Regions from separate parts of the Streptomyces vilmorinianum genome, predicted to be linked through region 1. Evidence: riboswitches for the same ligand, from Rfam matches in the RefSeq annotation. Region 1 holds a riboswitch; each other region holds the start of a gene.
The links. Region 1 has a riboswitch for cobalamin ahead of FDM97_RS28905 (ribonucleoside-diphosphate reductase subunit alpha). Riboswitches for the same ligand answer to the same signal wherever they lie in the genome.

Region 1 (3,264 bases):
TTGACCTGGAGGAACTCGCCGGAGAGCGTCTCGCGCTTGAAGAGGTTGGAGACCTGCGGCTCGATGCACTCGTACACGCCCGCGATCGAGGCGATGGTCGCCGTCGGCGCGATGGCCAGGAGCAGGCTGTTGCGCATGCCGACGGCCGCGATCCGCTCGCGCAGCGCCGTCCAGCGCTCCGGCCAGTTCAGCTCCACGTCGTAGTGGTCGGGGTGCAGGACACCGCGGGCCGCGCGGGTCTTGTCCCAGGCCGGCAGTGGGCCGTTGCGCTCGGCGAGGTCGGCGGACGCCTCGTACGCGGCGAGCATGATCCGCTCGGCGATACGGGTCGACAGCGCGCGCGCCTCGGGGGAGTCGAAGGGCAGCTTCAGCTGGAAGAAGACGTCCTGGAGGCCCATCGCGCCCAGGCCCACCGGGCGCCAGCGGGAGTTGGAGCGGCCCGCCTGCTCGGTCGGGTAGAAGTTGATGTCCACGACCCGGTCGAGGAACGTGACGGCCGTACGGACGGTCGCGTCGAGCCGCTCCCAGTCGATGTCGCCACCGGCCACGAACGCGCCGAGGTTGACCGAGCCCAGGTTGCAGACCGCGGTCTCGCCGTCGTCCGTGACCTCCAGGATCTCCGTGCAGAGGTTGGAGGAGTGGACCGTGTGGCCTGGCTCGGCGGTCTGGTTGGCCGTACGGTTCGAGGCGTCCTTGAAGGTCATCCAGCCGTTGCCGGTCTGGGCCAGGGTCCGCATCATCCGGCCGTACAGGTCACGGGCCGGCATGGTCTTGCGGGCCAGGCCCGCCGCCTCCGCCTTGCGGTACGCGGCGTCGAACTCCTCGCCCCACAGGTCGACGAGCTCGGGCACGTCCGCCGGGGAGAACAGCGACCACTCGGCGTCCGCGTTCACGCGGCGCATGAACTCGTCCGGGATCCAGTGCGCCAGGTTCAGGTTGTGCGTACGCCGGGCGTCCTCACCGGTGTTGTCGCGCAGCTCCAGGAACTCCTCGATGTCCGCGTGCCAGGTCTCCAGGTAGACCGCGGCCGCGCCCTTGCGCCGCCCGCCCTGGTTCACGGCCGCGACGGAGGCGTCCAGCGTCTTCAGGAACGGCACGATGCCGTTGGAGTGCCCGTTGGTGCCACGGATCAGCGAACCGCGGGAGCGGATACGGGAGTACGACAGGCCGATGCCGCCGGCGTGCTTCGACAGGCGCGCGACCTGGTGGTAGCGGTCGTAGATGGAGTCCAGCTCGTCCTGCGGCGAGTCCAGCAGGTAGCAGGAGGACATCTGCGGGTGGCGGGTGCCGGAGTTGAAGAGCGTGGGGGAGGAGGGCAGGTAGTCGAGCCGGCTCATCAGCCCGTACAGCGCCGCGACCTCGTCCAGCGCGCGGGTCGAGTCGTCCTCGGCGAGGCCGGCGGCGACGCGCAGCATGAAGTGCTGCGGGGTCTCGATCACCTTGCGGGTGATCGGGTGACGCAGCAGGTAGCGCGAGTAGAGGGTGCGCAGACCGAAGTAGCCGAAGCGGTCGTCTGCCTTCGCGTCGATCAGCGCGTCGAGCCGGGCGGCGTGCAGCGTCACGAACTCGGCCGTACGGTCGGCGATCAGGCCCTCGCGGTGCCCCACGGCGACCGAGGCGGAGAAGGTGACCGAGCCCTGGCCGGCCGCCTCGTCCGCGATGGTGATCGTCAGGAGCCGGGCGGCGAGCCGGGAGTACGCCGGGTCCTCGGCGATGAGACCCGCGGCCGCCTCGGTGGCCAGCTCGCGCAGCTCCGCCTCGTCCGAACCGGCGTTGCGGCCGCGCAGCGCGGCGGCGGCGACCTTGCCGGGGTCGGTGTCGGGGAGGTCGGCGGTGAGATCGGTCAGGGTCCGCAGAAGCACGGTCCCGGGTCCGTCGCTCTCGTTACCGTCGCTCTCGATCGCTGCGGCCGGATCGGCGGGCGCGATGGTCACGTGGGGGCTCTCCCTCGCTCGGCTCGGGGCCGGCGGGGAGGCGGGCGGCGGGCACCCGTACGCAGGGATGCGCCGCGCCACGGCCCATTCCGCGAGGCCCGGACGTCTGTGGCACCCGGAACGGACGGACCGGGCGCGCTGTCCACAGGTCTTCGGACTCGGCAGGCGTGCAAGTACGCCGAAACCACACCGTTGCGGGACAGTTCCGGATTTCCACCGGATTCCCCTGCGAGGACAGCGAGCATGAGCATACATGTGGGGGGCGCCCCTCGAAGCACCCCCCACATGTTGTGTCGTTGGCGCTCAGAGCTCCAGGCCGTAGGTGAGCAGGGGGTCCATGTCCGGAATCGGCTTCCAGTCCCTTTCGGGGGTGCGGACGAAGCCCATCCGCTCGTAGATCCGGTGCGCTGAGGCCATGCCGGGCTGGGTGGAGAGCCGGATCCGTACACAGCCCTCCAGGGCCCGTGCCCGCTCCACACAGGCCCGTACGAGCGCCTCGCCGACACCCCGGCCGCGCGCGTCCTTCGCGACCGCCAGCATCCGGAACTCCGCCTCGTCGTCGGCGGCGATGTCGGCCCACGGCCGGCCGCCCGGCGTGAAGGTCACCCCGCCCAGGACCGTGCCCGCCGCGTCCACGGCCACGAGCACCTCGGCCTCACCGGCCCGCCGGGCCACGTCGCGCAGCACGTGCAGGTACGTGTCGTCCTCGCCGAAGTCCAGGTGCCCGTCGTCGAGATAGGCCCGCGCCGTGAGTTCGCCCAGAGCGTCGTACTCCTCGGGCCGTACGGCCCTGATGATGATGTCCATCCCGGCAGTCTGCCGCCGGCGCGAACGCGACGGGCCGTCGCGCTCCCCACGAGGAGGAACGCGACGGCCCGTCGATCTGCCGCTGCCGAACCGGAGACGGATCAGCAGCAGCGGAACCCGTCGCGCGGATCCGCCTCCCGCGCGTCGGTGCGGCTGCGCTCGAACTCCCGCCGGGTCATGACCTCGGCGGCCGGGTCGCAGCTTCTGGCGTGGGCGACGTACTTGTCGTACACCGCCTCGCCGGACAGCTCGCGCACGTACCAGCGGACCCGGCTCCACGCGTACCGCAGCAGGCCCACCGCGCCCGCGCCCGTTCCCGCGCCCGTTCCCGCGCCCGTTCCCGCGCTCGTGCTCGCCGGGCTCATGCCGAACCGGTCCCGGCCGGCACGTCGTCGCCGTGGCTCTCGCCGCGCTGCGCGCCGATGGTGCGGAGACCGCCGCCGCTGCCGAGGCCCGCGGCCACCAGCTCGGCCTTCTCCTCCTGGGTCGGGAACATGCCGGCCGGAGCGACCAGCTTCGACTC
Region 2 (3,264 bases), 4.0 Mb from region 1:
GAAGGGCTACCGGGCCGGTCAGATCGCCTCCGCCGGTCTCGTCTCGCTCGCCCACGGCACCAACGACGCCCAGAAGACCATGGGCATCATCACCCTCGCCCTGGTCGCCGGCGGCATCATCGCCCCCGGCTCCAACCCGCCGGTCTGGGTCATCGTCTCCGCCGGTACGGCGATCGCGCTCGGAACCTACCTCGGCGGCTGGCGCATCATCCGCACGATGGGCAAGGGCCTCACCGACCTCCAGCCGCAGCAGGGCTTCGCCGCCCAGACCAGCGCGGCCACCGTCATCCTGGCCTCCTCCAGCCTGGGCTTCTCCCTCTCGACCACGCACTCCTGCTCCGGCGCCGTCATGGGCGCGGGTCTGGGCCGCAAGGGCGGTGTCGTCCGCTGGTCGACCGCCACCCGGATGTTCGTCGCCTGGGGCCTGACCCTGCCGGCCGCGGCCCTTGTCGGGGCCGGCGCCGAGTACGTCGCCCGTCAGGGCGACTGGGGCGTCTACGCCGTCGCGGCCTTCCTGGTCGCCTCGTGCGTCGCCATCTGGGTCGTCTCCCGCCGCCAGGTGGTCGACCACACCAACGTCAACGACGTCGAGACCGAGCCCGCGGGCGTCGTGACCACCGCCATCGCGGCCGTCACCCCGCCGCCGGCCGGCACCGTCGCCGCCGTCGCGGACGAGGACCTGAAGACCACCATCCCCTCGCCGGCCCCCGCGGACCCGGCAGCCCCCGCAGCCTCGGCCGCGGTGTAAGGAACGAACGACATGAAGATCGACTGGGCAGCTCTCGGCTCCGTCTTCGGAGTCAGCCTCGTGGCGACCGTCGCCCTCGTGGCCCTCTTCACCCTCGGCATCGTCGGCCTCTCCAAGCAGGAGCAGGCCGCCGCCCAGGGAGGCTCGGCCACCCTGGCGCGCACCGGCGCGTACGCCTGCTTCGCGCTGTGCGCGGCGGCCGTCGCGTACGGCATCTATCTCATCGTGGCCTGACGGCACACGCTCCGACGGCCGGGCGGGCCGCACCTTCGGGTGCGGCCCGCCCGGCCGTCGTTCGTAGGCACCGCCCTGGCGCTGTGTGGTGCTTCGCACACTGTCTCACCGCAGGTCAAGGGTGAGTTGACGGGTGTTCGCACAGCGTGGTGGACTGCCGAGGCCATTTACGGCGGCAGAAGAGGAAGCCCGGTGCGAATCCGGCGCGGTCCCGCCACTGTGACCGGAGCCTTCGGGCCCGGGAGTCAGGAACTCTCACCGCCGGTCACGTCGAGCCAGGGCGCGGACCCTGAGTGAGGACACAGCGCCATGCCCGGCCGCAGTGCAGCCACAGGTGTATTCGCGTACGGCGCCGCCGCCGGTCTGGCCGCGGACCTGCTCGTCGGCGACCCACGCCGCGGCCATCCGGTCGCCGCGTTCGGACGGGCCGCGGGTGCGGTCGAGAAGCTGCTGTGGCGCGATCACCGCGGCTGGGGCGCGCTGCACACCGCCGTCTGCGTCGGGGGTGCGGCGGGGGCCGCCGCGCTGGCCGCCCGTACCGTACGCGACCACCCCCGGGCCTCCGTCGCGCTGACCGCCGCCGCCGTCTGGGCCGTCGTCGGGGGGACGACCCTGGGCCGGGAGGCCCGCGCCATCGGCGGGGCCCTGGAGGCCGGCGACCTGGACGTGGCCCGCGAGCGGCTGCCCCATCTGTGCGGGCGCGACCCGCAGGCCCTGGACGGTCCGGCGATGGCCCGCGCGGTCGTGGAGTCCGTCGCCGAGAACACCTCCGACGCCGTCGTGGGCGCCCTGGTCTGGGGCGCGGTCGCGGGCGTGCCGGGCCTGGTCGGCTTCCGGGCCGTGAACACCCTGGACGCGATGGTCGGCCACAAGTCCCCGAAGTACCGCCGCTTCGGCTGGGCCTCGGCCCGGCTCGACGACGTGGCCGGCTGGCCGGGTGCCCGGCTGACCGCCGTACTCGCGACGGTGGCGGGTGGCGACCCGCGGGGGGCGCTGCGCGCGTGGCGGGCGGACGCGGCGAAGCATCCGAGCCCCAACGCGGGCCCGGTGGAGGCCTCGTTCGCGGGGGCGCTCGGCGTACGGCTCGGGGGGACGCTCTCGTACGGCGGCCGGGTCGAGCACCGGCCCGTCCTGAACGGCGAGGGCCGGGCCGTGGAGGTCGGGGACATCGAACGGGCGGTACGGCTCTCCCGGTGGGTGACCGGGCTGACCCTGGCCGCCTGCGTGGGCGGCCGGATGATCGCGAGCGCGCTGAAGCGGAGGAACGTATGAGAGGCGGGGGGCTGCTGGTCGCGGGGACCACGTCCGACGCGGGCAAGAGCGTCGTCACGGCGGGCATCTGCCGCTGGCTGGTCCGGCAGGGCGTGAAGGTCGCCCCGTTCAAGGGCCAGAACATGTCCCTGAACTCCTTCGTCACGAGGGAGGGCGCGGAGATCGGCCGGGCGCAGGCCATGCAGGCGCAGGCCGCGCGGGTCGAGCCGACCGCGCTGATGAACCCGGTGCTGCTCAAGCCGGGCAGCGACCGCTCCAGCCAGGTCGTCCTCATGGGTAAGCCGGTGGGCGAGCTGAGCGCCCGCGGGTTCTTCGGGGGGTCTGGGGGGTCGTCCCCCGGGAAAAGGCTGCACGGGGGGCGGCAGAAAGAGCTCTTCGAGCCGGTTCTGGCGTGCCTGGAGGAGCTGCGGGGCACGTATGACGCCGTGATCTGCGAGGGGGCGGGCAGTCCGGCCGAGATCAATCTGCGGCGCACGGACATCGTGAACATGGGCATCGCGCGGGCGGCGAAGCTGCCGGTGCTCGTCGTCGGCGACATCGACCGGGGCGGGGTCTTCGCGCAGTTCTTCGGTACGACGGCGCTGCTCGCGCCCGAGGACCAGGAGCTGATCGCGGGCTACCTGGTGAACAAGTTCCGGGGCGATGTGACGCTCCTCGAGCCGGGCCTGGACATGCTGTACGGGCTGACCGGGCGCCGCACCTTCGGTGTGCTGCCGTACGCGCACGGACTCGGCATCGACGAGGAGGACGGGCTGCGGGTGTCGATGCGCGGCGCCGTCCGCGAGTCGGTCGTGGCGCCTCCGGTCGGAGAGGACGTGCTGCGGGTCGCGGTGTGCGCCGTGCCGCTGATGTCCAACTTCACGGACGTGGACGCGCTGGCGGCCGAACCGGGCGTGGTCGTGCGGTTCGTGGACCGGGCCGAGGAGCTCGTCGACGCGGACCTGGTGGTCGTGCCGGGGACCCGGGGGACGGTGAAGGCGCTGGCGTGGCTGCGCGAGCGCGGTCTCGCG
Region 3 (3,264 bases), 6.1 Mb from region 1:
CCGCCCCGAAACCGCCGTCCTCGGCGCGCGCCGCGATCCAGCGGTAGGCAGCCAGGTAGTGGTGGGAGGGCGGGAGATCGGGGTCGTGGTAGATCGCGATCGGGTTCTCGCCGAAGCCGCGCGGCGGCTGGATGAGGATCAGCAGGTTCCCGCGGCGCAGGGCGGCGAGGACGATATCGCCTTCCGGGTCGCCTTCGGCGGTACGGGACCGGTCCAGGAACATCTCGCCGGGCGCCGGACCCCAGTGCTCCTCGACCTGCTCACGGAGCTCCTGCGGCAGGGTCGCGTACCAGCGCTTGTAGTCGGCGGCCGGGATACGGACCGGGTTGCGGGCGAGCTGCTCCTCGGTGAGCCATTCCTGGTCGTGGCCGCCTGCCTCGATCAGGGCGTAGATCAGCTCGTCGCCGTCGCCGGAGACCAGGCCGGGGATCTCGTCCTCGGGCCCGAAGTCGTACCCCTCCTCGCGGAGGCGGCGCAGCAGCGCGACGGCGGAGGCGGGGGTGTCGAGACCGACCGCGTTGCCGATACGGGAGTGCTTGGTCGGGTACGCGGAGAGGACGAGCGCCAGCTTCTTCTCGGCGTTCGGGATGTGCCGCAGGCGGGCGTGGCGGACGGCGATCCCGGCGACGCGGGCGGCGCGCTCGGTGTCGGCGACGTACGCCGGGAGGCCGTCCTCGTCGATCTCCTTGAAGGAGAACGGGACGGTGATGAGCCGGCCGTCGAACTCGGGGACGGCGACCTGGCTGGCGGCGTCCAGCGGGGAGAGACCCTCGTCGTTCTCCTCCCAGGCGGAGCGCGAGCCGGTGAGGCAGAGCGCCTGCAGGATCGGTACGTCGAGGGCCGCGAGCGCGCCCGCGTCCCAGGCCTCCTCATCGCCGCCGGCCTGCGCCTCGGCGGGCTTGGTGCCGCCGGCGGCGAGGACGGTGGTGACGATCGCGTCGGCGGACCGCAGGGTGTCGAGGAGCTCCGGCTCGGGGGCGCGCAGGGAGGCGACGTAGAGCGGCAGGGCCTGGGCGCCGGCGTCCTCGATCGCCTCGCAGAGCGAGCCGATGAAGGCGGTGTTCCCGCTCATGTGGTGGGCGCGGTAGTAGAGCACGGCGACGGTCGGGCCGTCGGTCCGCCTCGACTCGCGCTCCAGCGGGCCCCAGGTCGGCGCGGCGGCCGGGGCCTCGAAGCCGTGGCCGGTGAGCAGCACGGTGTCGGAGAGGAACCGCGCCAGCTGCTCCAGGTTGTCCGGGCCGCCGTGCGCGAGGTAGGCGTGGGCCTCGGTGGCGACGCCGACGGGGACCGTGGAGGTCTCCATGAGCTGGGCGTCCGGGGCCTGTTCCCCGGAGAGCACGACCAGCGGCCGGCCCGCGGCGCGCAGCGCGTCCAGGCCCTCCTCCCAGGACCGCAAGCCCCCGAGGAGGCGTACGAGAACGAGGTCGGCGCCGTCGAGAAGGCCGGGCAGCTCGTCGAGCGTGAGGCGGGAGGGGTTGGCGAACCGGTACTCGACCGGGCCGCCGGCCGCGCGGGCGCTGAGCAGGTCGGTGTCGGAGTGCGACAGCAACAGAATTCGCATGCGAGCGCAGGCCTTCCTCGGGGTTGTCCGCGCCCCGGGTGGTCGTGTGGACGGCGGGAGTTCCTGACTCACCCACCCCGTCTCCGGGCCGGGCTCACAGTGGCGGGACCGCGCCGGAATCTCACCGGGCTTCCTCCCCGGGGTCCTGGGACCCCATGCCGATCTGCATAGTAGAGCGTGGCCCCGGCGGGCCGGGGGGTTGGCCGGATCACACCCGGTGGCCGCCCGGATCCACGTGGGTATGCTCGCCGCCATGCCGCCCACCCCACCCACAACGCCCAACCGGGGCGAACCTCTCATAAGGGACCGTGGCGACGCCTGCCCCGGGGCGCTGCGCCTGCACCCCGCCGACGACGGCCGCCTGGCCCGACTGCGCCTGCCCGCAGGCCTGCTGACGGCTCATCAGGCCGAGGTCCTGGCCGCCGCGGCCGAGGCCCTCGGCGACGGACAGGTCAGTGTCACCTCCCGGGGAAACGTGGAGCTGCGCGGCCTCGGCGAGGGCTGCGGGGCGGAACTGGCGCGACTTCTCGCGGAAGCCGGCCTGCTGCCCTCCACGACCCATGAGCGGGTCCGGAACGTGGTGGCCTCGCCGACGGCGGGCCTGGACGGACTCGGCTTCGGCGACGTGCAGTTGTGGGCCCGCGAACTGGACGCGCTGCTGTGCGCGGAGGACTGGACGGCATCCCTTTCCGGCCGTTTCCTGTTCGTTCTGGACGACGGCCGGGGGGACGTGGCGCAGCTCGGCGGAGATGTGACCTTGATCGCAGCGGGGGCCTGTGCGGCCGGCGGCGACGGTACGGACGGGGCCCAGACCCCGGACGGACCGGACGGACCGGACGGACCAGGCGCCTCGGGCGCGGCGGGGGCCTGTGAGGCCGGCGGCAAGGGTTCGGACGGGGTCCGGACGCCGGACGGGCCGGATATCGGCGCGACAGCGACAAGCAGGCCGGGAGGCCGCGAAGCGAGCGAGCCCGCGCCGGGCGCGGCAGGGCCGGCGCGGCCGGATCGGGTCGCCTCGCCGGGCGCCCCGGGCACCGGCGCGTACCTCCGCGTGGGCGCCCAGGTCTTCCGGATCGCCGCCGCCGACGCCCCCCGCGCCGCGCTCGCCGCCGCCTCCGCCTTCCTCGCCGCCGCGCGGGACGCCGGGAACGGTGCCTGGCGGGTACGGGAGCTGCCCGAGGGACACGAGCCGGACCTGGCGGGGGCCCTCGCCCGGGCCGGGATCGCGGCGGAGCCCGTACCGGGGGCGGAAGTCCCGCACGGAGGACCCCCGGCACCCGGGCCCCTCGGCACCACCGCCCTCCATGTCCTCGCGCCCCTCGGCCGCCTCACCGCCGCCCAGCTGCGCGCCCTGCTCCCCGCCGACGAGGTACGGCTCACGCCCTGGCGCGGCGCGGTCGTCGTCGGGACCTCGGTCGGCGTCGGGACGGCCGGGGACCGGCTGGCCGAGCTGGAGTCGTACGGTCTGATCACCCGCCCCGACTCCCCCTGGGCCGGCGTCAGCGCCTGCACCGGACGCCCCGGCTGTGCCAAGTCCCTCGCCGACGTCCGCACGGACGCGAGCCCCGGCCCGGCGCCCGGACTCCCCGTCCACTTCTCGGGGTGCGAGCGGCGCTGCGGTCACCCGCACGGCACCTGGGTCGACGTCCTCGCCACCGCCGACGACACCTACCTGGTGAACGGCGCGCCCACCTCCCGTACAG

Region 2: linked by a shared signal. The riboswitch ahead of FDM97_RS10605 (cobalamin biosynthesis protein) and the one ahead of FDM97_RS28905 (ribonucleoside-diphosphate reductase subunit alpha) in region 1 are both predicted to bind cobalamin.
Region 3: linked by a shared signal. The riboswitch ahead of cobN (cobaltochelatase subunit CobN) and the one ahead of FDM97_RS28905 (ribonucleoside-diphosphate reductase subunit alpha) in region 1 are both predicted to bind cobalamin.

The regions. Positions count from the first base shown of each region.
Region 1 is NZ_CP040244.1:6,260,608-6,263,871, reverse strand. It holds gene FDM97_RS28905 (ribonucleoside-diphosphate reductase subunit alpha) at 1-1,934, opposite strand, end outside; cobalamin riboswitch at 2,061-2,185, opposite strand; gene FDM97_RS28900 (GNAT family N-acetyltransferase) at 2,238-2,741, opposite strand; gene FDM97_RS28895 (YbdD/YjiX family protein) at 2,843-3,040, opposite strand; gene FDM97_RS28890 (carbon starvation CstA family protein) at 3,103-3,264, opposite strand, start outside.
Region 2 is NZ_CP040244.1:2,274,746-2,278,009, reverse strand. It holds gene FDM97_RS10615 (inorganic phosphate transporter) at 1-748, shown strand, start outside; gene FDM97_RS10610 (hypothetical protein) at 761-982, shown strand; cobalamin riboswitch at 1,116-1,256, shown strand; gene FDM97_RS10605 (cobalamin biosynthesis protein) at 1,292-2,254, shown strand; gene FDM97_RS10600 (cobyric acid synthase) at 2,251-3,264, shown strand, end outside.
Region 3 is NZ_CP040244.1:173,111-176,374, reverse strand. It holds gene cobN (cobaltochelatase subunit CobN) at 1-1,561, opposite strand, end outside; cobalamin riboswitch at 1,601-1,735, opposite strand; gene FDM97_RS00840 (cobalamin biosynthesis protein CobG) at 1,803-3,264, shown strand, end outside.